Ketobacter sp. MCCC 1A13808: one gene and its partner. The protein of the gene in region 2 interacts with the protein of the main gene of each other region in a pairwise test. Links are inferred from orthologs where the notes say so. Each region holds a gene or a part of one and is shown on either strand. Other genes may lie near its edges. The genes, in order: FT643_RS18290 and FT643_RS10235.

Evidence for each region.
Region 1: the proteins of FT643_RS10235 (region 2) and FT643_RS18290 interact in binary tests that used the Escherichia coli proteins (3 or more experiments, as listed by UniProt). The link is inferred for Ketobacter sp. MCCC 1A13808 from one-to-one orthologs.

The regions. Positions count from the first base shown.
Region 1 is NZ_VRKW01000012.1:56,844-71,932, reverse strand. The notes cover bases 4,384-7,359. They hold FT643_RS18290 (ATP-binding cassette domain-containing protein), read left to right. Parts: upstream 4,384-4,902; coding sequence 4,903-6,816; downstream 6,817-7,359. Other genes in these bases: FT643_RS18285 (HD-GYP domain-containing protein), read right to left, coding at 6,835-7,359; FT643_RS18295 (histidine kinase), read left to right, coding at 4,384-4,780. Outside these bases: FT643_RS18320 (LPP20 family lipoprotein), read right to left, coding at 1-97; FT643_RS18315 (COG3014 family protein), read right to left, coding at 75-1,400; FT643_RS18310 (penicillin-binding protein activator LpoB), read right to left, coding at 1,415-2,002; FT643_RS18305 (LPP20 family lipoprotein), read right to left, coding at 1,999-2,553; FT643_RS18300 (FKBP-type peptidyl-prolyl cis-trans isomerase), read right to left, coding at 2,738-3,472; more of FT643_RS18295, read left to right, coding at 3,731-4,383; more of FT643_RS18285, read right to left, coding at 7,360-8,085; FT643_RS18280 (MBOAT family O-acyltransferase), read right to left, coding at 8,424-10,022; FT643_RS18275 (hypothetical protein), read right to left, coding at 10,094-11,092; isoprenoid biosynthesis glyoxalase ElbB, read right to left, coding at 11,521-12,177; FT643_RS18265 (RidA family protein), read right to left, coding at 12,342-12,725; FT643_RS18260 (DUF2164 domain-containing protein), read right to left, coding at 12,844-13,092; FT643_RS18255 (dihydrolipoyl dehydrogenase family protein), read right to left, coding at 13,138-14,598; FT643_RS23950 (TVP38/TMEM64 family protein), read right to left, coding at 14,595-15,089. UniProt on the Escherichia coli protein: Genetic data indicate it may be involved in ribosome assembly or function.
Region 2 is NZ_VRKW01000004.1:140,201-155,657, forward strand. Bases 6,552-9,895 are described here. They hold FT643_RS10235 (2-oxoglutarate dehydrogenase E1 component), read right to left. Parts: upstream 9,587-9,895; coding sequence 6,752-9,586; downstream 6,552-6,751. Other genes in these bases: odhB (2-oxoglutarate dehydrogenase complex dihydrolipoyllysine-residue succinyltransferase), read right to left, coding at 6,552-6,682. Also shown: FT643_RS10205 (bifunctional diguanylate cyclase/phosphodiesterase), read left to right, coding at 1-690; FT643_RS10210 (lysophospholipid acyltransferase family protein), read right to left, coding at 706-1,551; sucD (succinate--CoA ligase subunit alpha), read right to left, coding at 1,704-2,576; sucC (ADP-forming succinate--CoA ligase subunit beta), read right to left, coding at 2,579-3,742; lpdA (dihydrolipoyl dehydrogenase), read right to left, coding at 3,934-5,373; more of odhB, read right to left, coding at 5,441-6,551; FT643_RS10240 (succinate dehydrogenase iron-sulfur subunit), read right to left, coding at 9,921-10,631; sdhA (succinate dehydrogenase flavoprotein subunit), read right to left, coding at 10,643-12,415; sdhD (succinate dehydrogenase, hydrophobic membrane anchor protein), read right to left, coding at 12,419-12,787; sdhC (succinate dehydrogenase, cytochrome b556 subunit), read right to left, coding at 12,781-13,155; gltA (citrate synthase), read left to right, coding at 13,715-14,995; FT643_RS10265 (NAD(P)-dependent oxidoreductase), read left to right, coding at 15,059-15,457. UniProt on the Escherichia coli protein: E1 component of the 2-oxoglutarate dehydrogenase (OGDH) complex which catalyzes the decarboxylation of 2-oxoglutarate, the first step in the conversion of 2-oxoglutarate to succinyl-CoA and CO(2).

The DNA of each region.
Region 1 (15,089 bases), on a different replicon or contig from region 2:
CAATCCATTCGGGTTGTTTCGGCGCGCTACTGCAGGCTGCCAACACACTCAACAGTACGAGCGCAACTGCCGCATTAAGGTGTATTCGAAGAGCCATTGAATTCTCCTTGTTCAGAGGGTGGTACCGAGGTCGGTGTCATAACTGGATAGGTAAAATAATCATCGTTAAGGCTGTTTGCCATGACTGCGGCCAGTTGCTTCGCAGCCAGGGTATCGGCGGCAGGCAGGGTCACCCCCAACTCCGGCAATTGTACCCGGGTGGCTGCAGATACCCGGATGCGGGCCACCTGAATGGACGCCGGCAACATATTCCAGCTGCGCAAATCAGCTTGCTCTGACGCAACCGATAGCACGTTCATCAAAATACCGGCCGCATCGCCTTTATCTTGTGCTTCCTGCACCATATTGTATTTGGCGACAGCCCTTAAGGTGGCCGCTGCCAGCATTTTAGCGCTATCGTTTTTGAGGTCTTCCCGGGCCCGGTCTTCCAGATTTTCTATGATGTCTGTTCGCTGCGTCTGGCCATTTGCAGCCAATGATATAAACCGGGCGCGATAATTAGATGGATTGTAACGGGGCATTACTACACTCACCATCGAGCGGGCACGATCACTGTAGACTGAAATACGGCTATCGGTTTTGGTGCTGACCACACCGTCCAGATAAAACAAAAGCCATTCCACTTCCCCCTTCGCCAACGGCGTTGCCGAGGCACCAAAACGGGCGCTGTATTCGCGGTAATCCTCATCACGCCCCTGACGCTTACCTAAATTCAGCAATGTCGTTTTCAACGCACCAGGGATCGGATCCTTGCGTTCATTGAGAATGTTATAGGCCCTGCGATAACTAATATACGCATCGTCGTATTCGCCGTTCATTTCATAGATCGCGCCGGCTACGTACTGCGCGCCGGCTAATTGTCCCTGATCTGTTTTACCGTCATCCAGACGCTGCATGGTGACATTCGCCTGCAGCATTTCCACCCGGGCTCCGTCTGCGTCCCCACTGAACAAATAATTCAACGACAGCAGCAGGTGCACCAAAACCTGATCGCTGGCAGAACCGGAGTACGCCCGCAATGCTTCATTCACGCTGACGGCTGCTAGATTCTCGGACACACTCGCTGCCTGTAACGACGTCATAATGGATTTAGCTTGCTCCAGATCCTGGCGACTGGCACCGAATTCACCGAGATAGAATTTCAGCATACCGCGATTCAACAGGTACTGCGCCCGGTCACGGTTGGAAGGGGATATTTGTTGCAGGTGATCCAGGGTTGCCTGCGGCCCGGCTCTGGTCAGATTGGTTGCGAGCTGGTTCACCTGCCACGAGGCGCACCCGGATTGAAAAATCAGGGCACCCAACAGGAGCAGTACCCTGATCACTATTTTTGGCGTCATAGAGTGACGGAAACTTAGTAACGAAGTTTGGAGTTTTTAACCAATTTTTTAATTTTCTTCTGACCCAGCCAGACTTTCCGGTTATCCGCCATACTGATCATAGTAAGATCGACCTGGTAATAGCGCACCTGCTGCTTGCCTTCCATATCGATAATTGTATTGATCTGGCCTTGCAACATAAAATCGGCACCCAACTCCTGCCCGGCCGCGTTACGGGTAGATTCCCGCGCATTCAAATCCTGATCAATGCGTTCATCTCGGATCTCACCACGCTCATCCCGAGAGGCCACAAAATCCACCTTGCCGGAATTCACTAACGCCCTTTCCATATCAGCGACAAAGGTTTTCACGTTAATATGTTCGTGGCTGAGATTGCGGACAGTGCCGACGATAACGGCCGGTCGCTTCCCTGTGCGACCGCTAAAATCTGAAATCCAAGGACGAGACAACGCATCCTGAATCATCTCTTCCGCCACCAGGCGGGAGTCGGTGTCGTTCCAGGCACCACTCAGATCAATAGTGGAATCCGATGAAACCCGCTCGACGGAGGTGCTACAAGCCCCCAAAAGCAATACAAACGCGCTTAGAATCCAATACTTCATTCTTCAGTATCCTTTATAAAGCGATCGAAATTCGCGGATGCGTTTTCTGAATAATAGGCTTTAAAGCTATCCGATAACTTCCCTGCGGTGCTGATCGCGTCATCCAATGCCTTCATATCCATTTCCGCGAATGAATAGACATTCCCGGTATTTTTATCTTTCCAACGACCCTTGATCTTGGCGCCGTTGAGTACCGTTTGAGTCGCACTATTAATACTGTTCTCGATGCTGTTAGAGGACGTATCCCCGGTGGCTGCGGTGTAATCCGACATGGTGGAATCGACGTAGGTGGAAACCACTTTAGCGACTTCGGCACGGGCGCGATTATCTGCGGTAGCCGTTTGCAGCGATTCGTCATTCATAGACGGCGCAGAAGCAACACCATAAATGAAACGCCCGTCTACACTATCAACCGACTGGGTGCCTTCATTCACCCAATCCGGAGCGCCCTTCACGCCCATATTACTTTCTATGGTCGGAGAGTTGCTGCTACAGGCACTCAGGCCCATTACAATCAATACCAGGGTAAAGCGATAAACGGGACGAAACATAGTGCTTTGCTCCTTATTCTATGTCGTTATTCTTGAATCCGTTTTTTGCCGAATCGACAGCTTACTGTAAAACAGAGGCATCTGCGAGTTGTTACATTAGACACCACCATGCTGTCATTTTAGCCAAAAAAATACCGACTTAAAGTCGGTATTTTTTAACATTCAGGCCAGACGACAAAGCGGCTTAGTCGACTTTTTCCACGCCCAATAGTTCAACATCAAACAACAATACCTGGTTGGGGCCGATTTTCGGACCCGCTCCACGATCGCCGTAAGCCAGGTCAGAAGGCACGAACAGCTTGCGTTTTTCGCCAACTTTCATCATCTGCAGCGCTTCTGTCCAACCTTTGATAACGCCGTCTACTGCAAATTCAATGGGCTCGCCACGCTCAACGGAACTGTCAAAAACGGTCCCGTCCGGCAATGTACCATGGTAGTGCACTTTCACTTTGTCGTTGGAGTCCGGTGTTTCGCCGTCACCTTCGGTGATGATTTCGTATTGCAACCCACTCTCAGTCACTTCTACACCGTCGCGCTCTTTGTTCTTAGCGAGAAATTCCTCGCCCTCTTTCTTGTTCTTATCCATGGCTTCGGACTGCGCTTTCTGCTGCTCCTCCATTTTGCGGGTTTGCAGCGCATTCATGGTAGCAACCATCTCTTCCGGGGTCATTTTGGGTTCTACGCCCTTAAAGCCGTCCTCAAACCCTTTGTAAAACGTTTTCAGATCCAGTTCCTGAAGATCTTTACCCATCCCTTCACCGAAACGGACGCCAATGGAATAACTGACTTTCTGATCTTCTGTTTGTAAGCTGACTTCCGTATCGGCCTTGGCCGCTTCCGCATCGACTTCATTCTTTGCTTCACCCTTACAAGCGACTAAAACGGCGCAGGCGGTGGCAACCAATATATAGTTCTTCATGATTTCTCCTGTCTTAAGCATATATCCGAATATCAACAAACAGACATTGATAAGCGATGATGGTTCATTACGATGTTGTTGTTCTGAATTTGAATCGGGCTTGATGGTAACAGAATCCCCCACTATCTGAACTATATCGAAGCAAAATTTTAGCTTGATTTGTGCGGGGGCTATCACAAGAAAGGTAGATATTGTTTAAACAACACGTATAATTGCAAGCGACCGCGTCACCAAAATCTCAGCTGAGGAACTCTGATTATGGCAGCAAAAAAAACCACGGCAAAAAGACCTGCCGTTAAAGTAAAAAAAGATCCGGTGGTTGAGCTGTCAACCCAGATCGAAAAACTGGAAATACAACTGGAAGCAGCCCGTAAAAAAGCGGTTGCCACCGCCGCGAAAACAGCAGTATCCGCTAAGAAAGCCGTTGATAAAGCCGCCGTAGCTGCAAAAAAAGCAGCCGGTAAAGCGAATGCCCCTGCCGCCGATTCCAGACTGGCAGATGCCAAAGCCAATTTGGCTTCCGCAAAAGCCGAAGAAGCCGCACTGAAAAAATCGATCGCCAATGCCAACAAAGTTAAACGCGCGGCGGCAGCGGTAGCGAAACAAATCCAGGCGGAAGAAAGAGCTGAAGCGAAGAAAGCCGCAATAAAGGCTAAAGCAGCAGCTAAGAAATTAGCTGATGCACGCAAAAAAGCCGCCATCAAAGCCAAGGCCGCTGCCAAGAAAGCCGCAGCCGCGAAAAAGACCGCAACCAAAAAAGCCGCCGTTAAAAAGGCGTCTGCCAAGACCGCAGCGAAAAAAGCCCCGGTGAAGAAGGCGGCAGCCAAAAAAGCGCCTGCCAAGAAAGCCGTTGCAAAGAAAACAGCAGCCAAAAAGGCAGCCCCTAAGAAGGCACCGGTAAAAAAAGCGGCGCCTGCCAAGAAAGCCGCAGCGAAAAAAGCGCCCGCCAAGAAAGTCGCAGCCGCAAAGAAAGCAGCACCGGCGAAAAAAGCCGCCGCCAAGAAACCGGCCGCCGTGAAATCCGTGACACCCAAAACAGAAAAGCCCGTAGCGAGCAAGCCCACTCCGGCACCGAAGCCTGCCCCCAAGCCTCCGGCACAAAAGGCGGATGCACCCAAACCGGCTGCAGCCCCCAAGCCCGAAGCGCCGAAACCCGTATCCCCCAAGCCCGTTGCCCCTAAGCCGGAAGCGCCGAAGCCTACCGAGCCAGAGACACCTAAAGTGGAAGAAAAGCCGTTCGAACTGAAGCCTGTTGATGCGCCAAGCGCACCGGACCGAAGCATTTTCGATCCGGAAAAAGACGCATAAAGCCCTGTAATCAACAGGAAAATGCGAAAAAGGGTTGCTCCTGTAGAAGGGCAACCCTTTTTTCATACCCGCTAATTCGCTATCCTGCCCTCCCTGTACTCACTGGCCGTAAGCAACCATCCATGATTCAACTGCAATCCGTCTCCCTTTTCAGGGGCAGCAAACGTCTAATTCAAGAAGCTGATTTCACAGCGTATCCCGGCTGGCATATCGCCCTGGTCGGTCAGAACGGCTGCGGCAAATCATCCCTCTTCGCCTTGCTGCAAGGACGCTTGGGTGCCGACTCCGGCGAAGTCAGAATTCCGGCTAATACCCGGATAGCGCACATGGCACAGGAAGTGGAAGCACTGGATCGCTCTGCCATCGACTATGTAATGGATGGTGATAAATTATTGCGGGAATATCAAAGCCGGTTAGCGCAAGCCGAGCAGCAAAACCAAGTGGATGACATTGCGCGCCTGCATCAACAACTGGATGATATTGATGCCTATACCGCAAATACCCGGGCGGCAAAATTACTCACTGGACTGGGCTTTCAGCAAGACCAGTTTGCCACGACCGTGAAATCATTCTCAGGAGGCTGGCGTGTTCGCCTGAATCTGGCTCAGACGCTGATGTGCCCCTCTGACATCCTACTGCTGGATGAGCCCACCAACCACCTGGATCTGGACGCCATTCTGTGGCTTGAGGACTGGCTCAAAAGCTATCCCGGCACATTGATTCTGATTTCACATGATCGTGAATTTATCGATGAGGTAACGCAACACATTCTGCATATCGAGCATCAGCAACTCAATTATTACAGTGGTAATTATTCCAGCTTTGAAGTCCAGCGCGGTGCTCGCCTGGCCAATCAACAGGCCGCATTCGAAAAACAACAGACTGAGATTGAGCACCTGCAAAAATTTATAATTCGCTTTAAAGCCAAAGCCAGCAAAGCCAAACAAGCACAAAGTCGGGTTAAAGCGCTGGAGCGCATGGAAAAAATTGCTCCGGCTCATGTGGATTCACCATTCCATTTTTCCATCCCCTCTCCGGAAAAGGTCTCAGACCCTCTATTGGATTTTGAAGACACCGAACTCGGCTACGCTTCAACCCCGATTCTGAATAAAGTGAATCTGCGTCTCTCACCCGAGTCCAGAATTGGACTCATCGGACCCAACGGTGCCGGTAAATCCACCCTCATAAAATCGCTGGCCGGTAATCTGGAACTGATAGCGGGGCACCAGAATAAGGGGGAGCATTGCAAGATCGGCTACTTCGCCCAACACCAGCTGGATCAGCTGGACGAAACAGCAACCCCCCTACTCACCATGCAGCGCATCGCCACCAAGGCCGACGAACAAACACTGAGAAATTACCTCGGCAGCTTCGGATTTCAGGGTGATGCCGTCAACGCCGGCATTGCGCGTTTCTCCGGTGGTGAAAAAGCCCGTTTGGCGCTAGCCATCATCATCTGGCACCGTCCCAGCCTGCTGCTGCTGGATGAGCCCACCAACCACCTGGATCTGGAGATGCGACTGGCACTCACCATGGCACTACAGGAATATGAAGGCGGCCTGGTGCTGGTGTCGCATGACCGCCATTTGTTACGCGCCACCACAGACGATTTGTACCTTGTCGCCGACCACCAGGTTAAGTTATTTAATGGCGACCTGGATGACTACGCTAAATGGTTACTGGAATTCCGCCAGTCATCTCAAGCGTCGGGCAACTCGACTGACACTGCATCGGCCCCCCTTTCCGATGTTAAACGGGACCGCAAAGCCGAGCGTCAAAAGGCGGCAGAAGCCCGTAAACAATTGCGGCCACTAAAAACTCAGCTACAAAAACTGGAAAAAAGGTTGGCGGAGCTGGAAAGTCGGAAAGCGGAACTGGAGCAAGCCCTGGCAGATCCGGACATTTATCAAGCCGACCAGAAGGATTCGCTGCACAGGCTTTTGAAACAGCAAGGCGTTATTGCAAGCGACCTGGATGAGACAGAGACAGCCTGGATGACTCTTTCAGAGACAATACAGGAACTGGAAGAACAGTAGCCGGATAGCGTCGCTAACTTATAAATCCGGTGCACTTTGCATATTGATGTTTCTGGTGGTGAATTCAAATAGGTCCACCCCAAACGACCCATCCATCAATACTTTACGGATCCTCAGCTGTCGTTCAGCGTCCAGATCACGTTGTCGTTTCAAATCCACAATTCGCTGCTGCATGGGATTTTTATTCGCATCCAACAGCAAAGCGACTTTGGGCAGCAAACGGTTGACCGGATCGACTGATATAACAACACCCACTTCACCGCTCATCATTTCCACCAGCGCACCGGGAGGATAGATTCCGATACACTCGATAAATTTCACCACCAGTTTGGGATCAAACTGGGTACCGCTGTTATCGTATAAAATCTTTAACGCTGCTGCTGATGTCGTACCGGCACTATAACAACGCTGGCTGGTGATCGCATCGTAGGCATCCACTATGGTGACCACCTTCGTATAAAACCCCAACGTATTGGCGTCTAATTGATCGGGATACCCTTGCCCATCTTGCCGTTCGTGGTGATGGTGGCAGGCGGCAATCACTTCCTCGGGCAAAGTCGTATCCTGCTGCAGAATTTCCCAGCCGAAGTTAACGTGCAGTTTAATATGCTCATATTCTTCTTTGGTCAGCTTGCCCGGCTTGTTCAGAATGGTCTGATCCACTTTCATTTTGCCAACGTCATGCAACATGCCGCACAGCCCCAATAGCTCCATGTGCTTGCGCCCCACACCCAGATGCCGCCCGAATGCAATTGCCAGCAACCCTACATTCAGGCAATGCTCTGCCGTATATTTATCTGCGTTCTTAATCCGGGTTAGCCACAACATAGCCGATGGGTTACGCTCGATGGAATCGACACACTCGCTGATATGTTCCCGGATGACCCGAGTATCCGGCAGCTTATCCACATACGCGGTATCCAGAATTTGCTCCACCTCGGTAAAACTGCACTGATAGCTGATGTGGGCTTTGGTGATCTCCTCTTCTACCTTCGCCTGTAGCGCGTAGTTCTCGGGGCATCGGTCAAGGTCAACCGGTGAGGTTCGGGCATCGGAACTGACATGGCGGGCTTTCAGCACATCGATATAAACGTATTCACAGATATTGCGCAGCGTTGCCAGATCGTCGGGATCTTCCAGGGGGAAACCCTGAAATAAAAACGGTGTATCAAGCCAAGGCCGGTCCAACGCAGACACATGCATTCCCAGCTCAAGTTCGTCAATGGGCACCTTAATGGTGTCACGATCATTAGGCGTATTCTGATTCATGGATTCGGGCAATTCGATCTACTACTTTGTCTTTTAACTTTAGAACAAGAATCCGAATTCCGCGCTGCTTTGAGTTGTTTTTAATTGTAGCTAATCGTATCTGGAAAAAAACAGCAGGACCTGAACATAGCCCTTTAATATCAAGATCTTACAAAGAATTAACAGGTTCAGCACTGTTCTGTTTTGTAACAAATGTAGCGCATTTTCCGTTTCGTCTCTATGCAACCATAGGGGGCTTATCCGCTGGCGAAATGGGCTTTGTTGCCGAGCACGTTGCCCCCTATCCTGCTCACATTCAGGGTAAGGGGCAACGTGCTCGGCAATCAAAGACGGATTGATCAGAAGTTGAAATAAAGAAACTCGGATTGCTTGGTGGTCATCATGGTCATGAGTGAAACAAAAAACACCACGCCGGTCGCCAACGCCATCACCCTACCTTTGGTGCCGTTTAAGACAGACCCGCTGATAATCCAGTCGGGGCCCTGAATAAGGTTGCTTTTTCGCAGCATATCCAGACTATTGGGCATGAAGAACGCCACAAATAAAAGCACGCCAATTAACGGCACACCGGAGCTAAACCAGTCCTTAGTTCTGATAATACTGGGATCGGGACTGATCACCACCCCAAGACTGTTCAGCAAGGAAATCAAATCATGCTTACCCATCTGGTTCAGCGTGACCTCCAAAGCCACCGGAAAGCTGACACCCTCAACCCCCAGCATCGCCGTTAGCATCACACCGGCGCCACTGAAGGTCTCTGCCCGGAAAAAGACCCAAGCCAACACCACCGCAATAAAGGTAATAAAAATCGAAACCGGACGGAAGCGGAAAACATTGCATACAGCCGGCAACTTTTTACTGGCGTTTTGCCACCCGTGATTACAGATCAGATAGAAACCGTGCAACCCACCCCAGATAATAAAATTCCAACCGGCCCCATGCCATAGACCACCAACCAGCATCGTAATCATGAGGTTGTTGTAGCGACTCAACGTGCCCTTGCGATTTCCCCCCAACGGAATATAAACATAGTCGCGCAGGAACTGAGAAAGGGTCATATGCCAGCGACGCCAAAATTCAATGATATTGATTGATTTATAGGGCGAATTGAAATTAACCGGCAAGCGAATCCCGAACATCATGCCGAGACCAATTGCCATATCAGAGTAACCCGAAAAATCGAAATAGAGCTGCAGGGAGTAGGCCAGCGCCCCGGCCCATGCTTCGACCGTAGTAACCGATTCGCCCCTATCGACGGCACTGAATATCGGTGTCGAGAAATCGGAAATACTGTCTGCCAAGAGTACTTTTTTTGCCAGCCCGATGCTGAAAATAAACAAGCCGACACTCAGGTTGTTGATGTCAAACCTAAACGTAGACTCTCGTTCAAATTGTGGCATTACAGAACTGTGGTGGACAATGGGCCCGGCGATCAACTGGGGGAAAAAAGTCACAAACAGGCAATAATAGGAAAAGCGGTGCTCTGTGGTGATCCCCCGATACGTGTCCACCAGATAGGCCACCTGCTGAAAGGTAAAAAACGAGATTCCCAATGGCAATATTAAATCCAGAAAACCAACGTTGGCTCCCGATAGCTGATTCAGGGTATCGATCAGAAAATCCGTATACTTAAAGTAGCCAATTAAGCCCAGATTGAGTACGACTCCCCCGATCATCGTCCACTTTGCCAATGCTTTGTGGCGGTCGGTTTGCCGCTGATTCAGGTTAAGGATCGTTTGTGACAGAAAGAAATTTACCAGAAGGGAAAAGATCAGCAGCAGCAAATAAACCGGCTTCCACCAACCATAAAAAACAAGAGAACTGAATACGAGAAAGCCGATAGCGAACTTAACCGGCGCGTATTTCTGTAAGGCAAAATACGCCACTAATACAAACGGCAGGAAAAAAGCAATGAACTCGATTGAATTAAACAGCATAAACCAGTACTACCACAGAAGAATCACGAAAACCCCGAATACATGTCAGCCAAACCGACACACCGCTGTCTTTAGCTCGAACGGTTTTTCCAGTACTTTCTCATCTTCTGTATATCACCGTCTTTCAATAACAACTCAGCCAATGCTTTCGATCTCTTTTCAACGCCTAGATTATTCAAATGATAGGCTGTGTCATAAAAGTATTTTTTCGGATACATGAAGTCCCGCGCGGCCCCCAGCACCGGAATATCTTTCTTTTCAAAGAAGTCTTCAAACTTATCCTCAAATTGGTTCAAGTGGCCATCTTCATACTCTTTGAAATAAATTGTATTGGGGTAAGTCGCCAAAAACTTAACTTCTTTTTTGTCCCGCAACACCTCAATTTGATCGGCCAGTGCAGTGAGCCCACGATCCATATTATCGACTTTATGACTGAAGTTATCAGGCCCTCTATTCTTTATAATCCGTTGCTTTAAAGCATCCGGCTTATCCACCCGGTTTACCGTTTGATCACCAAACTCGTTGATTTTTTCGATGGGATAAGCCCGCTCTACTTCCACATTCGGAACCAATGCGGCAGCCAGTATTTTATAGAAACCCTCCGGCCCCAGGGTGAAAATCTGGTTGAGCTGCTCCATTACTGGCTGCTCCAGAAAATAGCTTTCATCACGTTGCATAACATATTGTCGGGTGCCTTCGGACATTCTGGTTGGATAGTCGTAGTTCGTATATTCGAACGAGAATACAACCACATCACCGTCGCGGAGAAACTCTTTTATATTATGCATTTGATAGACGAGGTCGAAGCCGGCCCAAATGCCAAAATTGACCGTAGGTACGCCAACCAATTCATTGATGATATCCGCCCCCACGCCCATTAAAACGCCAGACCCACCCACAAATATAATTCTTGGCGATGGGGTCTCGGTCAGGATGTCTTTCTTGATAGAAAACGTTTCGTGCAGGCCAATAGAGCTGTCACCGGGTGTACCTATTAAAGTATAAATAACCGACATCCATACCACTGCGCCCAGCAACAATCCAGAAAGGAAAAATGTGAAAAACCTCATGAGACCAAATCCATTATTTATAGAAACGCACGTTCGGGTTTCCATAATAAAAACGAATAAACAGTGAACAAAGCAGCTGGCAGTGTGCCCTGGCGATGCCCCTTTCCAGTTTTAACCCGGCTGCAACTCGAAGAGATTTCCTTGAGTGGCAGAGATACTAATACACTCTTTTTCCGTAGACCTCCGACCAGGTAGCATTTTTCACTTAAGGTCCGTCAAAAGAGCTGAGCGTTATATCAGCTCTCCCGAAGGGGAACAAGGCGGTCTGACCAATATTCCGACGCGAGGCACCCAAAGTGCCGATCACCTCTGTTCATTGAGCCTAAAACCACTGGGCTTTCATGACCTTACGAGTCGATCAAATATCATCCAACATATTGAATTATGTAAAAACAAGACTGCCATCACATTTCGGATTACTGGTTTACTCAGGCCCGCTCCAACACAGCTGATACCAGCCGGCTAATTCCGCTGGACGCTTCTGATATTCGCCCTGCCAGCATATAAGCTGGCGTCGTAATCAAATTGTTTTGCTCATCTATGCATATTTCCTCCACTGCGCAGGCTTGGTGCTTTGCCCCCATCACGATGACGGCTTTGGCTGCATCATCGTCATCGCTGCCAAGCGTGCAGGTCACACCCGCACCGAATACCTTCGGCGCCAACACGGGCGCGATACACACCAGGCCAATGGGCTTCTTAAGACCCCGCATGGTTTGCAAGAACCCGAGTACCGCTTCATTGGTAGCCATCTCTGGTCCGGCAACAGCAAAGGTACTCAGGTTTTTTGCCACACCGAAGCCGCCCGGCACAATGACCGCATCGTAGTCAGCGGCATCCGCCCGAGCGACATCGATAATATTGCCGCGACATAATCGGGCAGACTCCACCAGGACATTTCTGGTTTCCTGCATTTCCTCACCTGTCATATGGTTCAGCACATGCATTTGATCAACATCAGGAGCCATACATTGAAACTCAACTCCAGCCTCATCCAGGCGCAGTTGCACCAGTGTCGCCTCATAAACCTCCGCGCCGTCAAAAACGCCACACCCTGATAAAATAATCGCTATTTTCTTAGCCATCGCTCATTCTCCTACTGATAAATGGAACCGGATTGTTTTGCTCGGATTGTACTGATCTGAATGGTTCGGGAATAATATAACGCGGGTCACGTGATGTTAATGCGGACCGGCAATGAATCAATGAGCCCACGCCGGTTGAATAGGCCTGGGCTCATCGTGACTCATTACCCGTTCAGGCGGGCGGTTACTTGTATCTCAATTTTCATGTTGTCATCCAGTAACCGGGCTTCAAACACCGTTGCCGCAGGACGCACCTCACCCAACCACTTCGCGAGTACCGGAAAGCAGGGTTCAAAGTCATCTCGATTCGGAACAATATAAGTCACACGCACCGCATTTTCGATTGAGCTACCGGCTTCCTGTAATGCCGCCTGAATATTTTTAAAACATTGATCAGCCTGCTCTTTCACGTCCTCACTGATACGACCTTCCTGGTAGTTATAACCGGTGGTTCCGGAAACAAACACATAGTCTCCATCCACGACTGCTCTGGAATACCCCATTTTGGACTCAAATTCAGACCCGCTTGAAATCAGCTTTCTATTCAAAACCTTTGCTCCCTATTGATTGTTAATGATGAATATAACCTGGTGATCCGGGAGCGGAATTTTACCGTTAATACGGAACTTAGGCAGTAAGATTTCGTGACCGGGCCTGGATTGCCGGTTAACGGCTAAAGTCCGTGGGTTGCTCTAGTTGATAGATGCACTCGGACAATCCATCGAGTTTGGACTGCAGTTCGTTTTGCGCGTCATACAGCCCGCGATTATAAAAGTAAGACCCGATTTCACGAGAGATAAAATCCAGCAAAAACTCGGCGTCAAATCCGCCAATTTCCTGCTTTAGTTCTGCATCAAAATAGTCTTTTAGTTTGTCGACCAACAGCTCTTTTTCGCTTTTTGAAAATTCAATCATGACTGCCCCTGCCAGCAACATTGATTTAATTAACTTGCCCCATAATTAATGCCGCCGCCAATGATGGTATCGCTCCACCCAGCGCAGCAACCATTCGGGTTTATGGTTCTTACGCCATTCACCCGCGGTATTTTTGTTGGCTTCATTCATCGTGGGATAAATATGAATAGTACCGAGTAATTTGTTTAACCCCAACCCGTGCTTCATTGCCAGCACATATTCGGCGATCAGCTCCCCCGCGTGTGCAGCAACAATGGTAACACCCAGAATTTTATCTTTACCGGGCTTGGTGAGCACTTTTACAAAGCCCTGGGTCTCGTCATCGGTAATCGCGCGATCCAGGCCTGACAAGGAGTAACGGGTTACTTCATAGGGAATATTACGCTCCTGTGCCTCCAGCTCGTTGAGCCCCACCCGAGCCACTTCAGGATCTGTAAAAGTGGCCCAGGGGATAACCGAGTAATCGGCTTTGAACTTCTTTAATGAACCAAATAGACCATTAACGGAGGCATACCATGCCTGATGGGACGCGGTGTGGGTGAACTGATAGGGCCCGGCCACATCGCCACAGGCCAATATATGAGGAAATTTAGGCGTGCGCAGATAATCATCGGTCTTGATCGTGCGATTGGGATTTAACTCGATACCGAGATCTTCCAAACCCAGCCCATCGACATTGGCGGTACGCCCCACCGCGACCAGAATTTCATCGCAGTTGACCACCACCCGCTTCCCATGATGCTCGCAGATCAGCACTTTATCCCGCGCATAGCGATCCACCCCCACCACCTTATGCTCCAACATCACCCTGATCCCCTGCTCGCGGAATTGTTGCAGCACCAACGCAGACACCTCCTCATCCTCACGCATCAACAGGCGTGGCAGCATTTCAATCTGCATCACCTCGACGCCGAGCCGTGAAAACGCCTGACTGAGTTCACAACCAATCGGCCCGCCGCCCATAATCGCAATGCTTTTTGGCTTTGCACGCAGATCCCACACTGTATCAGAGGTAACAAACCCGGTATTCGCCAGTCCCGGTATGGGCGGCAAGGCCGGCCGGGCACCGGTTGCGATTACGATACTACGAGCACTCAATATCTGGCCGTTTACTTCCACTTCCCATGGTGATATCAGCTTTGCATAACCGGTTATGCACTCCACCCCAAGCTGGGTGTAACGTTCGATGGAATCGTGGGGGGCAATGGTTTCAATTTTCTGCTGCACCCGATCCATCACATCGGCAAAGTCAAAATCAACCGTAACCGGCTTGAGCCCGAAATCCGCTGCACGACCCATTTCATGTATTACCGCAGCGCTTCGCAACAGTGCTTTACTCGGCACACAACCGGTATTCAGGCAATCCCCCCCCATACGGTGTCCTTCGATCAGCGTCACCTTGGCTTTCACCGTTGCCGCAATATAGGACGTCACCAGCCCGGCGGACCCGGCTCCGATCACAATCATGTTACGGTCAAATTTTTTCGGTTTTTTGTGTTCAGTCATGGGTTTCGTCGTGCCCGGATCAGGTTGATGACTTTTTTTGCTACCAACGGCAACAAACCTAACGCAATAAAGGACAGAATCAAATCCGCAGACAGAATCCCTTTTAGCGATTCCAATTGTGACAGTTGCGTGCCTGCATTCACATAGACAACCGTACCCGCAAGCATGCCCAACTGGCTGATCCAGTAAAAGCTCCACAACCGGATCGGAGTCAACGCCATCACGATATTAATCAGGAAGAAGGGAAACGCCGGTATCAAACGCAAACTGAACAGATAAAACCCGCCTTCCTCCTCCACACCCCGGTTAATTGCCTGCAGTTGATCGGAAAATTTATTTTGTACCCAGTCCCGCGCCACAAAGCGCGCCAGCAAAAACGCCAGCGAGGCACCAATAGTACTGGCAAACGACGCTATCAACGTGCCTTGCACCACCCCGAATAACGCCCCAGCCGCCAATGTCATTAGGGCTGCTCCGGGCAAAGAGAGCGC
Region 2 (15,457 bases):
TATGAGGCCTTGATTCGCTGGAACCATCCTGAAAAAGGTCTTGTTCCGCCGGGTGAGTTTATACCGGTCGCTGAAGATTCCGGATTAATCCTACCGATGGGTGAATGGGTACTAAAAACGGCATGTGAACATATAAAATTATTCAACAGTACCGGGTTATTGCCCGCCCACGGTCATGTTGCGGTGAACCTGTCTCCGCGCCAGTTTCATGACCCTAACCTGGTCACTGTGATTCGAGATCTGGTGACTACAGCGGATATTCCCAGCCAACAGCTCGAGATAGAAATCACGGAAAGCTTATTGATGGATAATGTGGAAAGCACCATTCGTACATTGGAAATGCTGAAGGATCTCGGCATCATCCTCGCGATCGATGATTTCGGTACCGGGTATTCATCGCTCAATTATCTGAAGAGACTTCCGATCCATGTGCTCAAGGTGGACCGTTCCTTTGTAATGGACATACCTCACGATAAAGACGATGTTGAGATTACCGCAGCTGTGATCGCTATGGCCCACAAGCTGGGATTGAAAGTTGTTGCAGAGGGTGTAGAGCAACTGCTGCAAGCGGATTTTTTGAAGGAAAATTCCTGCGATTATGCACAAGGATATTATTACGGGAAGCCAATGAGCGTAGACGATTTATATAAAAATATCGGACATTACGAAAAGTGGCGTTCTCAGGGCTAATGGTTTCGGCTTGCCCTACAGATGGTTTAATAGCTTTCTGATTATTCCGGACTCATGGTCCTGCTCACGGACCGTCAGCAATTCTCCAATCAACGCCTGAATTGCAAACGCGACCTCGTCACGCAGCTCAAACAACGCATTTTGATCATTTTCCTGACCAGAAAACCGAGAGACGTCAATTTCATCTCCGATGGCGAAATAAAACCGTTCTGGGCGTGGCAACATGGTCAAACCCAGGCCTCGAGTTAGCGGCATAATCAGATCACCTCCACGCAGTATGCTGCTTTTATCGAGCAAGCCGGTTTTTCTTAGCATTTTGCCTAGCACCGATTTTTTAATATCTTCAGCATCCAGTACGATGTCGTACATATCATCCGGACCGACTGCCGCAAACGGAACAATGTTATACCCATGCTGTATTGCCATACTGCAAAACCCGGTGCGTCGCTTCCAGGTCAGCTGGTATTGCTCGCCTTTTCGCTTGCTGACTTCACGTGCCCCTCCCGGGAACACCATTATGTGCTCGCCCCGCGTCATTAGCTCGGAACAATTTTCCCGCGTGCCCTCTACACCTCCGGTCCGGTCCAGCATGTTTCGCCAACCCGGAATAGTATAGTGAGCGTGATCGGCCAGCGTTCTGATCAGCACGCCCTTATCCCGGTATACCTGGGCTATCAGTAAAGGGACATCAAGTACCCCATAAATAGTGTGATTGCCCACCAATAGAGTCGGCTTCGAAGAATCTACTTTTTCCAATCCGAAAAACTTGGGGCTGAAATACATGCGCAGGGGTTGCGTAAGTTTCCACAACTGCTCGGGTTTAACAAGCGAGGTATCAAACGGCTTGTGCTGGTAGGTCATGAATTTTCCCGGAAACTGATCATCCGCTTTATAATTATATTAGCGAGAACGGTAATAAGTAGGCCATTGTCGCAGAATTCCGGACAACAAAAAACCGGCAAACAGTCTCCTGATACCGGCTTTCTGATTTGCTTTCTTTGCTTAACGGGATTTTACCAGCCAGTCAGCTCTTTCAACGCAAGCCCCATTTCGGATGGGTTGCGAACAGTCTTGACACCCGCTTCCTGAAGCACAGCAAATTTATCGTCAGCGGTACCTTTTCCGCCAGCGATAATGGCGCCAGCGTGTCCCATACGTTTGCCTGGAGGTGCAGTAACACCCGCAATGTAAGAAACAACCGGCTTGGTGACGTGCTCTTTGATAAAGGCGGCGGCTTCTTCTTCTGCGGTTCCACCAATTTCACCTACCATAATGATAGCTTCGGTCTGGGGGTCTTCCTGAAGCAGCGCCAACGCATCGATAAAAGTTGTACCGGGAATCGGATCACCGCCGATACCAATACAAGTGCTCTGGCCGAAACCCAAAGCGGTCGTCTGGTTAACCGCTTCATAGGTTAAGGTACCGGAACGCGAAACGATGCCGACCTTACCGGGCTGATGGATGTGACCGGGCATGATACCGATTTTACATTCACCTGGGGTAATAATGCCGGGGCAGTTAGGACCAATTAGGCGCAAACCTTTCTGTGCTACGTATTCTTTTACGTACAACATATCCAGAACAGGAATGCCCTCCGTAATACACACGATTAAAGGAATGCCTGCATCTGCTGCTTCGATTATGGAATCTTTGCAGAACGCAGCCGGTACATAAATCACGGTCGCATCACAATCGGTAGCGGCTTTCGCCTCAGCTACAGTGTTAAAAACGGGCAAACCCAAATGCTCGGAACCGCCTTTACCCGGAGTTACGCCACCGACCATTTGCGTACCGTATTCAATTGCCTGAGTGCTATGCAGAGTACCTTGAGCACCAGTGAAGCCCTGGCAAATGACTTTTGTGTCTTTGTTGATTAGAACGCTCATGATTAACCTCTCACCGCTGCAACAACTTTCTCGGCAGCGTCATTAAAGCCAGTCGCTGCTATAATATTCATCCCGCTTTCTGAGAGTACTTTCGCACCCAGCTCAGCGTTATTGCCTTCCAGACGAACCACTACCGGAATCTTTACGCCTACTTCCTGAACCGCACCGATAACACCTTCTGCGATCAGATCACAACGCACGATACCGCCGAAGATATTAACCAGAACGGCTTCAACACTTTGGTCAGAAAGAATGATTTTGAATGCTTCCGTGACACGTTCTTTGGTAGCACCACCACCCACATCCAGGAAGTTAGCAGGCTTGCCACCCTTCAGCTTAATGATATCCATGGTGGCCATTGCCAAGCCGGCGCCGTTTACCATGCAACCAATATTGCCTTCCAGCGCTACGTAGTTAAGATCCCACTCCGCAGCACGACGCTCACGCTCATCTTCCTGGCTCGGATCGTACATGTCGGCCAGATCCGGGTGACGCAGAACCGCGTTTCCATCAATAACCAACTTCGCGTCCAAGCAGTGTAAATTGCCTTCAGACGTGATAACCAGCGGATTCACTTCAATCAGGGAAATGTCTTTTTCTTCGAACAATTTCGCCAGACCCATAAAGATCTTGGTGAATTGCTTAACCTGATCGTTAGACAGGCCCAACTGATACCCCAGATTGCGACCCTGATAGGGCTGCGCACCGACTAATGGATCGATCTCAGCTTTCAGGATTTTCTCAGGGGTTTCTTCTGCCACTTTCTCTATCTCAACACCGCCTTCAGTGGATGCCATGAACACCACACGACGAGTTGCACGATCTACAACTGCACCTAAATACAGCTCCTGATCAATATCGGTACAGGTTTCTACCAGAATCTTATTAACCGGCTGACCTTTTGCATCGGTCTGATAGGTCACAAGGTTTGTACCCAATTGCGCCTTCGCGAACTGGATAATTTCTTCTTTAGAGCTGACCAGTTTCACACCACCCGCTTTACCACGCCCCCCCGCGTGGACCTGTGCTTTAACCACCCAGCGATCTCCGCCGATTTTATCAGCGGCGTCTGCTGCTTCTTCGGGTGTGCTTGCTGCAACCCCTTGTGAAACAGGCAGACCGTACTGAGCGAACAATTGCTTGGCTTGATACTCATGTAAGTTCATTGGCTCACCATCGATCTGAAATTGTGTGGAAATTCCCACATTATACTTGCTTGACGCGAATCTTTTCCCTCGCACCAGTTTGCGCAAAATGCGCTTTGGAGTTGTTAAGCTCCTACCAACTGAACAATCGTAGTCCTAGTCCAGTAAAAAGGTTGCACCGGGAAACCCGACTTAACCCAAACTTCAAAATATTACTTACGGCGTTTACGCTTGGCTGAATGTATGGCTTTGCCATCCACATCGAGACAAGCTTCATGGAATACTTCTGACAAGGAGGGGTGGGCAAAAACCATCATCTGCAGGTCTTCCGTACTTGCACCGAACTCCATCGCGATCAACGCCTGCATAATCAGTTCCGATGCCTGAGGCCCGACAATATGAACACCCAGAATGCGGTCACTGGTGGAATCGGAAACGACTTTCACAATTCCCGCTGTTTCGTTCGCGGCCGCTGCACGACCGTTGGCTGCAAAAGAGAAAGACCCGACCTTATAATCGTCGCCCGCCGACTTCGCTTGTTCTTCCGTTATTCCTACCCAGGCAACCTCCGGATGGGTATACACAACAGAAGGAATGCAATCGTAGTTAATGGCCGTCGTATGTCCGGCAATAATTTCAGCAACCATGACACCTTCTTCGGTGGCCTTATGTGCCAGCGCCGGGCCGCGCACGATATCACCGATGGCGTATACACCCGGCACATCGGTTGCGCAGCTTTGGTTCACAAAAATAAATCCACGTTCATCCAGGTTAACTCCGCTGTCCGCAGAGAAAAGATCCACTGTGTAAGGGCGGCGGCCCACTGCAACAATGAGCTTATCCACCACTACGGATTGATCGCCTTCTGAATCGGTGTACTCAACAGTCACTTTATTTTTGTCAACGGTGGTTCCGGTCACACGAGCAGAAAGACGCACGTCAATGCCCTGGCCTTTCAAATTTTTCAGCAACTCCTTAGAAATTTGACGATCCACCATGGGCAAAAACGAGTCCATCGCCTCAAGCACAACCACTTCGGAGCCCACACGGTTCCATACGCTGCCCAATTCCAGGCCAATAATACCACCGCCAATCACGCCCAACTTTTTAGGCACGTCAGTAAACTCGAGTGCACCTGCATTATCCACAACGATGTCGTCATGCAAAGGCGCAACCCCGAGTTTGATCGGTTCTGAACCAGCCGCCAGAATTACGTTCTCCGCTTGCAATACTTCCGCATCGCCTTCATGCGGTGTGAACTCAACCTGTTTGCTTGCTAACAGCTTGCCACGACCTTGCAGCCAGGTAACGCCGTTGGCTTTCAGCAACATGGCTACGCCATCGGTTTGTTTCTTAACAATATCGTCTTTGCGTTTAAGCATATTGCCGATATTCATTTTTACACTTTTGGCTTCAATACCATGGATCTCAAAGCCTTCTTTCGCTTCGTGATATTTCCAGGTTGAGTCCAGCAGCGCTTTTGAAGGGATACAACCAACATTGGCACAGGTCCCGCCTAACGCCGGCTTTCCGTGTTTGTTGATGTACATATCGATACAGGCAGTGTTTAAACCCAAATGTGCCGCTTTAATCGCTGCTGCATATCCACCTGGACCGCCACCAATAACTACTACATCGAAACTTTTTGCCATGACAATTACCCATTAAAAATTCGTATGTTTAAGCCAGTATCCTTTCCGGCTTTTCGATAAAGTTCTGTTAGAGATCCAGCAGTAATCGAGCCGGGTCTTCCAGTAAATCTTTAATCGTTACCAGGAATTGCACGGCCTCTTTACCGTCTATGATGCGATGGTCATAGGATACTGCCAGATACATCATGGGTAGGATTTTCACCTCACCGTTGACGGCCATCGGTCGCTCCTGGATTTTATGCATCCCCAGAATGGCGGTTTGCGGCGGGTTCAAGATTGGTGTTGACCAAAGGGAACCGAATACACCACCATTGGAAATGGTGAAGGTACCCCCGGTCATTTCATCCAGTCCCAGCTTTCCGGCCTGCGCTTTCTTGCCGTAATCCACGACCTTACCTTCGATTTCGGCGAAATTCATTTTATCTGCGTCGCGCAATATGGGTACGACAAGACCGCGATCGGTCGACACCGCCACCCCTACGTCGTAATACCCGTGATACACGATATCCGTACCATCAATGGATGCGTTCACTGACGGGTACTTTTTCAATGCTTCGACGGCGGCTCTGACAAAGAAGGACATAAACCCGAGGCGATGCCCATGGGCTTTTTCAAACATATCCTTGTAATTTTTGCGCATCGTCATCACCGGTTCCATGTTGACTTCATTAAATGTTGTCAACATAGCGGCATTTTGCTGCGCAGAAACAAGCCGCTCGGCGATTCGGGCACGCAAACGGGTCATAGGCACGCGTTTTTCTTCACGATCCCCGAAATCAATATTCACCGCTCCGGCTGGCATTGGTGCCGGGGTGCCGGATTTAGGCGTTTCTTTAACAGCCGGTTTTGCTGCCCCGCCTTTCAGATGGCTTAACACATCTTCTTTAGTGATGCGCCCGCCTTTTCCGGTGCCTTTTATCTGGCTGGGATCTAAATTATTTTCTGCTATTAGTTTTCTTACTGCTGGTCCCCAGCTGTCCTCAGCACTATTAGTAGAGGGCTCTGGTTGCGCTGCTGCCGGTGCTGCTTTAGTTTCCGCTGCGGCTTCAGCAGGCTTGGGACTAGCACCCTCACCTTCCTCAAGATAGCCAACCAGCTCCTGGCTAAGGACGGTATCGCCCTCTTCTTTAAGAATTTTACCAACCACACCGTCATGCGGTGCAACGACTTCCAAAACCACTTTGTCGGTTTCAATGTCAACCAGTAATTCATCGCGAGCAACCGCTTCACCGGGCTTTTTGTGCCAGGTTGCAACAGTGCCGTCTGCAACGGCTTCGGGGAATTGCGGGGCTTTAATTTCAGTTGTCATTTGTGTTCCTTATTCGCCTCTAGCTTTTAGCCAAATCAATTCTTGCCGGCATAAATTGCCCGACACCTACTATTCGATGTTGAACGCCGTGTCTACCAGTGAAGCCTGTTCCTCAAGATGCAGCGCCATATAACCTGCTGCCGGTGCTGCAGAACCTGCACGCCCGGCATAATGCAATAGTAGATCCGGATAATGACTGTGAACCACGTGCCGCATGTGGTGCTGGCTGCAATACCAAGCACCCTGATTCATGGGTTCTTCCTGACACCAGACCACATGTTTCACTTTTTTGTATTGCGCAAACAGCTTACTGAGTTCCGCTTCGGGGAAAGGATATAACTGCTCGATACGCACCAGCATAGTGTTCTTGATGTCCTGCGTAGCCCGATGCTCGAACAAGTCGTAATAAACCTTACCGCTGCACAATACTATGCGCTCAATGTCTTTCGGATCGTGTTCCCATGCATCCTCAAGTACCACTTTGAAATACCCGTCAGCCAGGTCTTCCAAGGTCGATTTTGCCAGTTTGTGACGTAACAAACTTTTGGGAGACATGACCACCAGCGGCTTTCGCAATGGCCGTATTGCCTGCCGACGAAGCATGTGAAAAACCTGTGCCGGTGTGGTTGGCACGCACACCTGGATATTGTGCTCAGCACAAAGCTGCAGGAATCGTTCCAGCCGCGCAGATGAATGCTCAGGCCCCTGACCTTCATAACCATGGGGGAGCAACATTGTAAGCCCGCAGAGTCGCATCCATTTATGTTCCCCAGAGGAGATAAACTGGTCGATCACAACCTGCGCACCGTTGGCAAAATCACCGAATTGAGCCTCCCACACCACCAGACCGCTAGGGGCTGTCGTGGAATAGCCATATTCGAACGCAAGGACCGCTTCTTCAGACAACAATGAATCATACAATTCGAAGGAAGCATTATTGGTCCCTACAGATTGCAAAGGGACTACAGTACCCTGGACTTTTTGATTGTGTATCACCGCATGCCGGTGAGAGAAAGTACCACGACGCACGTCCTGCCCGGTCAACCGGACCTGGTAGCCTTCGTGCAGCAATGTTGCGTAAGCCATGGTTTCGCCAAAGCCCCAATCGATTGCCAATGCCCCCGCTGCCATTTTCTGCCGGTCTTCACGAATTTTGGAAACCTGGCGCTGCACCACCATCCCATCGGGCAGTTGATCCAGCTTGTTCGCTAACTCCTGGAGCAGCTTCAAATCAACGCTGGTATCGTAGTAGGCCGCGTAGTCATGACCAAGATAAGGCGTCCAATCCACAAAAAGCTCTGAATTGGGCTTCTTCACCAATGACTGTACGACGTGCTGTCCGTTGTCCAACGCGCTACGATACACATCCATCATCGATGTGACTTCTTCCTGGCTGAACAACCCTTCTTCAACCAAGCGATTGGAATAGATTTCACGGGGGTTCTTTTTCTGTCGTATAACAGAATACATAATCGGCTGCGTTATGGCTGGTTCATCGGCTTCGTTATGACCGCGAGCCCGGTAGCAAATCAGATCAATTACAACGTCTTTCTTAAACTGTTGACGAAAATCGATAGCCATCTGGGTCACAAACAGAACCGCTTCCGGATCATCCCCGTTGACATGAAAAATGGGAGACTGGACCATCTTCGCAACATCAGTACAATATTCTGTAGAACGCGCATCATGGCGGAAGCTGGTGGTGAATCCCACCTGGTTATTTATTATGATATGAACCGTACCACCAGTACGATAGCCACGGGTCTGGGACATCTGGAATGTCTCCATCACCACGCCCTGACCGGCAAAAGCAGCGTCCCCATGCAACAACACAGGCACCACCAGATCGCCTTTCTTATCGCGACGACGATCCTGGCGGGCACGGACCGAACCCTCCACAACCGGCGACACAATTTCAAGGTGCGATGGATTAAATGCCAATGCCAAGTGCAATTCGCCACCGGGAGTCATTACATTGGAAGAAAAACCTTGATGATACTTAACGTCGCCGGAACCCACTTCGTTTTTCTTCAGGCCTTCGAATTCACTGAACAATTCAGCGGGATTTTTACCTAAAATATTCACCAGAACATTCAGACGACCGCGGTGCGCCATCCCCAGTACAAGCTCTTTGGCTCCGTAACTTCCAGCTCTCTGAATAATTTCATCAATACAGGGTATGAGGCTCTCACCGCCCTCCAGACCAAAGCGCTTGGTGCCCGGATATTTGGTAGCAAGCATCCGCTCCAGCCCTTCTGCGGCAATCAAGCGTTCCAACAGATGTGATTTAACATCGCGGCTGTAATTGGGTTTAGAGCGCACACTTTCCATGCGTTGCTGGATCCAGCGTTTTTCCGCCGTATCGACAATATGCATGTATTCGACACCGATGCTGGCGCAATAGGTTTGTTCCAACGCATCCACAATTTCTTTCAAGGTTGCTTCTTCACGACCTAGAAACACATTGCCGGTTTGATAGGTGGTATCCAGATCGGCTGCAGATAAACCATGATGGGAAAGATCGAGATCAGGAACGGGTTCCCGCTCCATTATGCCCAGCGGATCCAGCTTTGCTTTTTGATGCCCGCGCACTCGGTAGCCGGTAATCAATTGAAGTACTTTTACCTGTTTTTTCTCATGCTCAGAAGAAACGCTGCTCACTGCCAGGGGCTGAGCTCGACTCTTATTTTTGGCAAGATACAGGAAATGTTCGCGGATGGTGGAGTGTGGGACGTCGGATTCGGTTCCGTTTACCCGGGGGAGTTTGTCGAAGTTATCGCGCCATTCTTCAGGCACAGAATTGGGGTCTTGTAGATAAGCTTCATATAGCTCTTCGACGTAGGTAGCATTCGAACCTGAAAGGTGCGACGTACTCCATTGCCGATACATCAAACTATCATCCATTGCAGATCACCGTGTCGATTAGAACACTACCTGCAAAGACGCGAATCAGCAACAGACACGTGAAAACATGTTAGGTTTGCGACTGGCGGGTTGGGCCAAATGCGCTTTCAGATAGTTCGGTTTTACCGATTTGTCCTAAGGTTAAAAATCAACCTGCTTCCGCTTTTTGAGCGGCGCAGGGAAATTCACAGAAATCGTCAAAACTTTGGTATAGAGACGATTCTGCATTCCCAACATCAAGTGTAGCGTCTTTTTTTAATCAGCCACCCGGAAGGGAATTGCGCAGGTGGCTAAGACTGCTGAATTATATAGACATATGAACAATAAACAAACTTTAAGTACCCTGAGAAAGTAACAGGTTGCGTATGCTTCCAATCGCTTTTGTAGGGTTCAGACCTTTAGGGCAGACGTTTACGCAATTCATTATGCCTCGACAACGAAACAGACTGAACGGGTCATCCAGATCCGACAAACGTTGCTCTGTCATTGTATCCCGGCTGTCAGATATAAACCGATACGCCTGTAGCAATCCTGCCGGCCCAATAAACTTATCCGGATTCCACCAGAAGGAGGGGCAGGAAGTGGAGCAACAAGCACACAAAATGCACTCATACAGGCCATCGAGCTTATCCCTTTCTTCCGGACTTTGGAGACGCTCGATCGGCGGGACCGGGGTATTGTTAACAACATACGGCTTTATCTTTTCATATTGCGCATAAAACATAGCCATATCAACCACCAGGTCCCGGATCACCGGCAAGCCCGGTAACGGACGCAGAACCAGTTTTTTGTTCTTACCATTGGTAGCTTGTGATATTGAGGTGATACACGCCAGCCCATTCTTACCATTAATGTTCATGCCATCGGATCCGCAGACCCCTTCACGGCAGGAACGGCGATAAGCCATGGTGGTATCTTTGTCTTTCACCAGATTGAGCACGTCCAGCACCATCAAATCTTTACCGCCGGTATCGATCTGATAGTCCTTCATGTACGGTTCGGCATCTGTATCCGGGTTGTAGCGATAAATACTAACCTGCAACATGTGGATTCACCTTAATAAGTTCTGACCTTGGGCTGGAATGTTTCAACCTGCTTAGGCGCAAAGTTAACTTCACGCTGTGAAAGCGTTTTGGAATTCGGATCATAGAGCGAGTGCGCCAACCAGTTTTCATCATCACGGTCCGGAAAATCATAACGGCTATGCGCGCCACGGCTTTCTTTACGACCCTCTGCCGCAATGGCGGTTGCCTCAGCTACTTCCAAAAGGCTATCCAGCTCCAGCGCTTCGATACGAGCAGTATTAAACGCTTTACTCTTATCAACCAGATGAGTATTACCGATACGTTCCCGGAGCTCTTCCAGCTTCGCAACGCCCTTCACCATCATGTCGCCTTTGCGGAATACACCAAAATTGTTCTGCATATTGGTTTGCAGCTCTTTGCGTAACGCCGCGACATCTTCTCCGGCAGTGCTGGCTTCCAACCTGTTCATGCGGCTCATAGCTTGCTCAAGATCGGATGCGGTTGAATCTCGTAATTCAATGCCCTGCTTTAACGATTGCTCAATGAACATGCCGGCAGCACGACCAAACACAACCAGATCGAGCAATGAATTACCGCCCAGGCGATTTGCACCGTGTACGGATACACAGGCCACCTCCCCAACGGCATACAAACCTTCAACGATTTTGTCTTTGCCGTCGGCATCGCGAGTAATCGCCTGACCATGGATATTAGTCGGGATACCGCCCATCATGTAGTGACAAGTGGGCACCACCGGAATAGGCACCTTAACCGGGTCGGAAGCTGCAAACGTAATCGCCAGCTCACAAATGCCCGGCAGCCGCTTATGCAATACTTCTTCACCCAAGTGATCCAACTTCAACATCACATGGTCGCCTTCCGGCCCGCAACCGCGGCCATCCAGGATTTCCTGCATCATGGAACGCGCCACAACGTCACGCCCAGCCAGGTCTTTCGCATTGGGAGCGTACCGCTCCATGAAACGTTCACCATCTTTATTTATAAGGTAACCACCCTCGCCCCGACAACCTTCCGTTACCAGAACACCGGCGCCGGCGATGCCGGTGGGATGAAACTGCCACATTTCAATATCCTGAACAGGCAGCCCTACGCGCAACGCCATGCCCACACCGTCCCCGGTATTGATCAAGGCGTTAGTGGTTGACGAATAGATACGGCCTGAGCCACCAGTGGCAAATACGGTTGCCTTGGATTTGAAATAAACCGTTTCACCGGTCTCCATGGAGATTGCGATAACACCGGTAATGGCCCCGTCCTGGTTTTTCACCAAATCGACGGCATACCACTCATTATAGAAATTGGTGTTGCAACGAACGTTTTGCTGATAAAGCGTGTGCAGCAACGCATGACCAGTACGGTCTGCCGCTGCGCAGGTGCGGGCAGCCTGACCGCCTTCACCGAAATTCTTGGATTGGCCCCCGAATGGACGCTGATAGATGCGACCTTCTTCCGTACGGGAGAACGGCAACCCCATATGGTCAAGCTCATAGACGGCTTCTGGGCCGACGCTACACATATATTCGATAGCGTCCTGATCACCAATGTAATCAGAGCCTTTCACTGTGTCATACATGTGCCAACGCCAATCATCATTGGGGTCAGAACTAGCTATCGCACAGGTGATTCCGCCTTGTGCGGATACTGTATGTGACCGGGTCGGAAACACTTTTGAAATGAGAGCGGTCTTTTGGCCGGACTGCGCCAACTGAAGCGCAGCGCGCATGCCGGCACCGCCGCCGCCAACAATTACTGCATCAAAATTTAACGTACGCATACCTGACATGGCTTAAATTCCCCACAAAATCTGAATGCCCCACACTACATACACTATCGTGACCAGTGCACATATGCCCTGCACCGCAACCCGCAGAGCAGTACCCATTGCCCCAAGTTGGCGGGTGGTCAGATAATCAGTAGTTATGGTCCAAAGGCCGACCCAGGCGTGGGCTGCCATAGAAAACAGCGCAATCAATGTGAAAATGCGCATAAAGGTGGAGGTCATATAACCCTGCCACTGCTGAAATGTCAGATCGGGATTGAGAACCAGAAACCCCATCAAGCAGACAAAATACACTCCGAGTACAACGGCTGTCGCCCGCTGAATCACCCAGTCATAAAGGCCGTTTTTGCCTAGACTCGTAACACTGGTTACCATACCCAAATCCCCGCAACAATGATCAGCACCGCTGAAACAACCATAACCGCATAAGAGAGTGCTTGAGAACTTTCCAACTCTTCGAAGTAACCGGCGTCCATCAACAAGTGGCGCACCCCAGCCACGAAGTGATATATGAAACCTGCCAGAATGGCCCAGATGATAAATTTCGCTATCACACTGTCCAAACATTGTTTTAACTGGCTAAACGACTCTTCACTTTGCAGAGATAAACCTAACCCCCAAATTACGAATGCCATACCAGCGAATATGATTACTCCTGAAATGCGATGTGTGATCGACGCCACCATCTGCGGAGTAAACTTAAACGTCATTATATCCAGATTAACAGGTCTTTGACTTTTCACGGCTCTAACCACTGAGACTGAGGCCCCTAAGGAGCGTTGAAGGAAGATCCAAGAATGGTTAGGTGAAGAAAATCAGGAAGTTGCATTTGAACCCGAATTTCGTACCCTCTCTCTCATTCGGGGCCGAAGTATAGTCTTATCGCAATTCAAATACAAATGACTCTTGGCCGCCGCAAACCTTGTTTTACAAGCATTTATTACCACGATGGAGCAATTAGTAAATGAGTTGCACTATTGTGGGCTAAGCATACAATCAAAGACCAATTTGAAGGGCGAACGAATGCTTACGTCTGAAATAAATTGACAAACTTTCGTTGAGTGATTAGTTTTGGCGCGACTTTGGCTCGAGACTTCAGGTACTTGAGCGTAAAGTAGTACAATGCATTCACGATCATTCGATAAAAAGCCAGCCGCTGTCCTAATTTGAACGACGTTGGACTTAACCCAGGGCTCCACTTTAACGAGCACGTAGGCGCGGGAAGGAACTAAACAGGTGAACTCCCGAAAGTAGGCACAGATCCTGCCTGTAAATCCTACCTACCGAGTACAGGAGAGTATTATGACTGAGAAAAGCGCTCAGTTAATCTTAGGTGAAAACACACTCGAACTTCCCATTTACTCCGGCACCATTGGGCCGGACGTAGTTGATGTCGGCAAACTGACTGGCCAGGGAGTTTTCACGTACGACCCAGGCTTCGTGTCCACCGCTGCCTGTGAGTCCAAAATAACTTATATCGATGGCGGTAAAGGGGTTCTCCTACACAGGGGTTACCCTATTGACCAGCTAGCAGATGATTCTGATTATCTGGAAGTTTGCTATCTCTTGCTGTACGGGGAACTCCCCAACGCAGCAGAAAAAGAAAAGTTTGAAAGTACAATCCGGAACCACACCATGGTTCACGAGCAGCTTCGTAACTTTTATCAAGGCTTCCGCCGCGATGCGCACCCCATGGCAATCATGTGTGGTGTTGTTGGAGCACTGTCTGCGTTCTACCATGACTCACTGGAAATCTCTGACGAGAGACACAGGGAAATCGCAGCATTCAGGCTGATCGCGAAAATGCCGACTCTGGCTGCCATGTGTTATAAATACTCTCTCGGACAGCCCTTCATGTACCCGCGAAACGATCTGAGCTATTCAGAAAACTTTCTGCAAATGATGTTCGGCAACCCTTGCGAGGAATATCAGGTTAATCCGATTTTGGCGAAAGCGATGGATAAAATCTTTATTCTTCATGCCGACCACGAACAAAATGCATCCACTTCCACAGTACGTCTGGCAGGCTCCTCCGGCGCCAATCCTTTTGCCTGTATCGCTGCCGGCATTGCTGCATTGTGGGGACCAGCCCACGGTGGAGCTAACGAAGCGGTACTGGAAATGCTGGACGAAATCGGCGATGTTTCCAGAGTTGATGAGTATGTGGCAAGAGCAAAAGACAAGAATGATCCCTTCCGCCTGATGGGCTTTGGTCACCGGGTATATAAGAACTACGATCCGCGCGCCAAGGTGATGAGAGAGACTTGTCACGAAGTCCTGAAAGAGCTGGGCATTAAGGATCCGCTGCTTGAACTGGCAATGAAGCTGGAAGATATCGCCCGCTCCGATCCGTACTTTATTGAGAAGAACCTGTATCCGAACGTGGATTTTTACTCCGGCATCATTCTGAAAGCCATCGGCATTCCCACCAGCATGTTCACCGTCATCTTCGCTTTGGCGAGAACTGTCGGCTGGGTTGCGCATTGGCACGAGATGATCAGCGGATCATATCGCATTGGTCGTCCACGGCAGCTTTACACTGGCTCACCGCAACGTGACTTTACCCCTCTCGACAAACGGTAAAAGAACGATTAAAAAGGCTGCCTAGGCAGCCTTTTTTTTATCCTGATTTCAGATAGAGGGAAGATTATGAAAATTGCATTCATCGGGTTGGGCGTTATTGGATTTCCGGTAGCTGGACATTTAGCAAGTGCAAATTTTCAGGTTTGCGTATTCAACCGTACTCAATCTAAAGCAGAACAATGGCTGCAAAGCTACCCCGGAGAGAAGGCTGACACTCCAAAACAAGCTGCGATCGACGCTGACTTGGTTTTCACCTGCGTCGGCAACGACGATGATCTGCGCCAGGTCGTTCTCGGAGAGCATGGCATTATTCATGGCATGAAAAAAGGCTCCGTTTTGATAGACCACACCACAGCTTCTGCCAATGTGGCAAAAGAAATTGCCGCCGCTCTGGCCAATGTAGAGGCCGGCTTCATTGATGCGCCGGTATCCGGTGGTCAGGCTGGCGCCGAAAACGGGCAG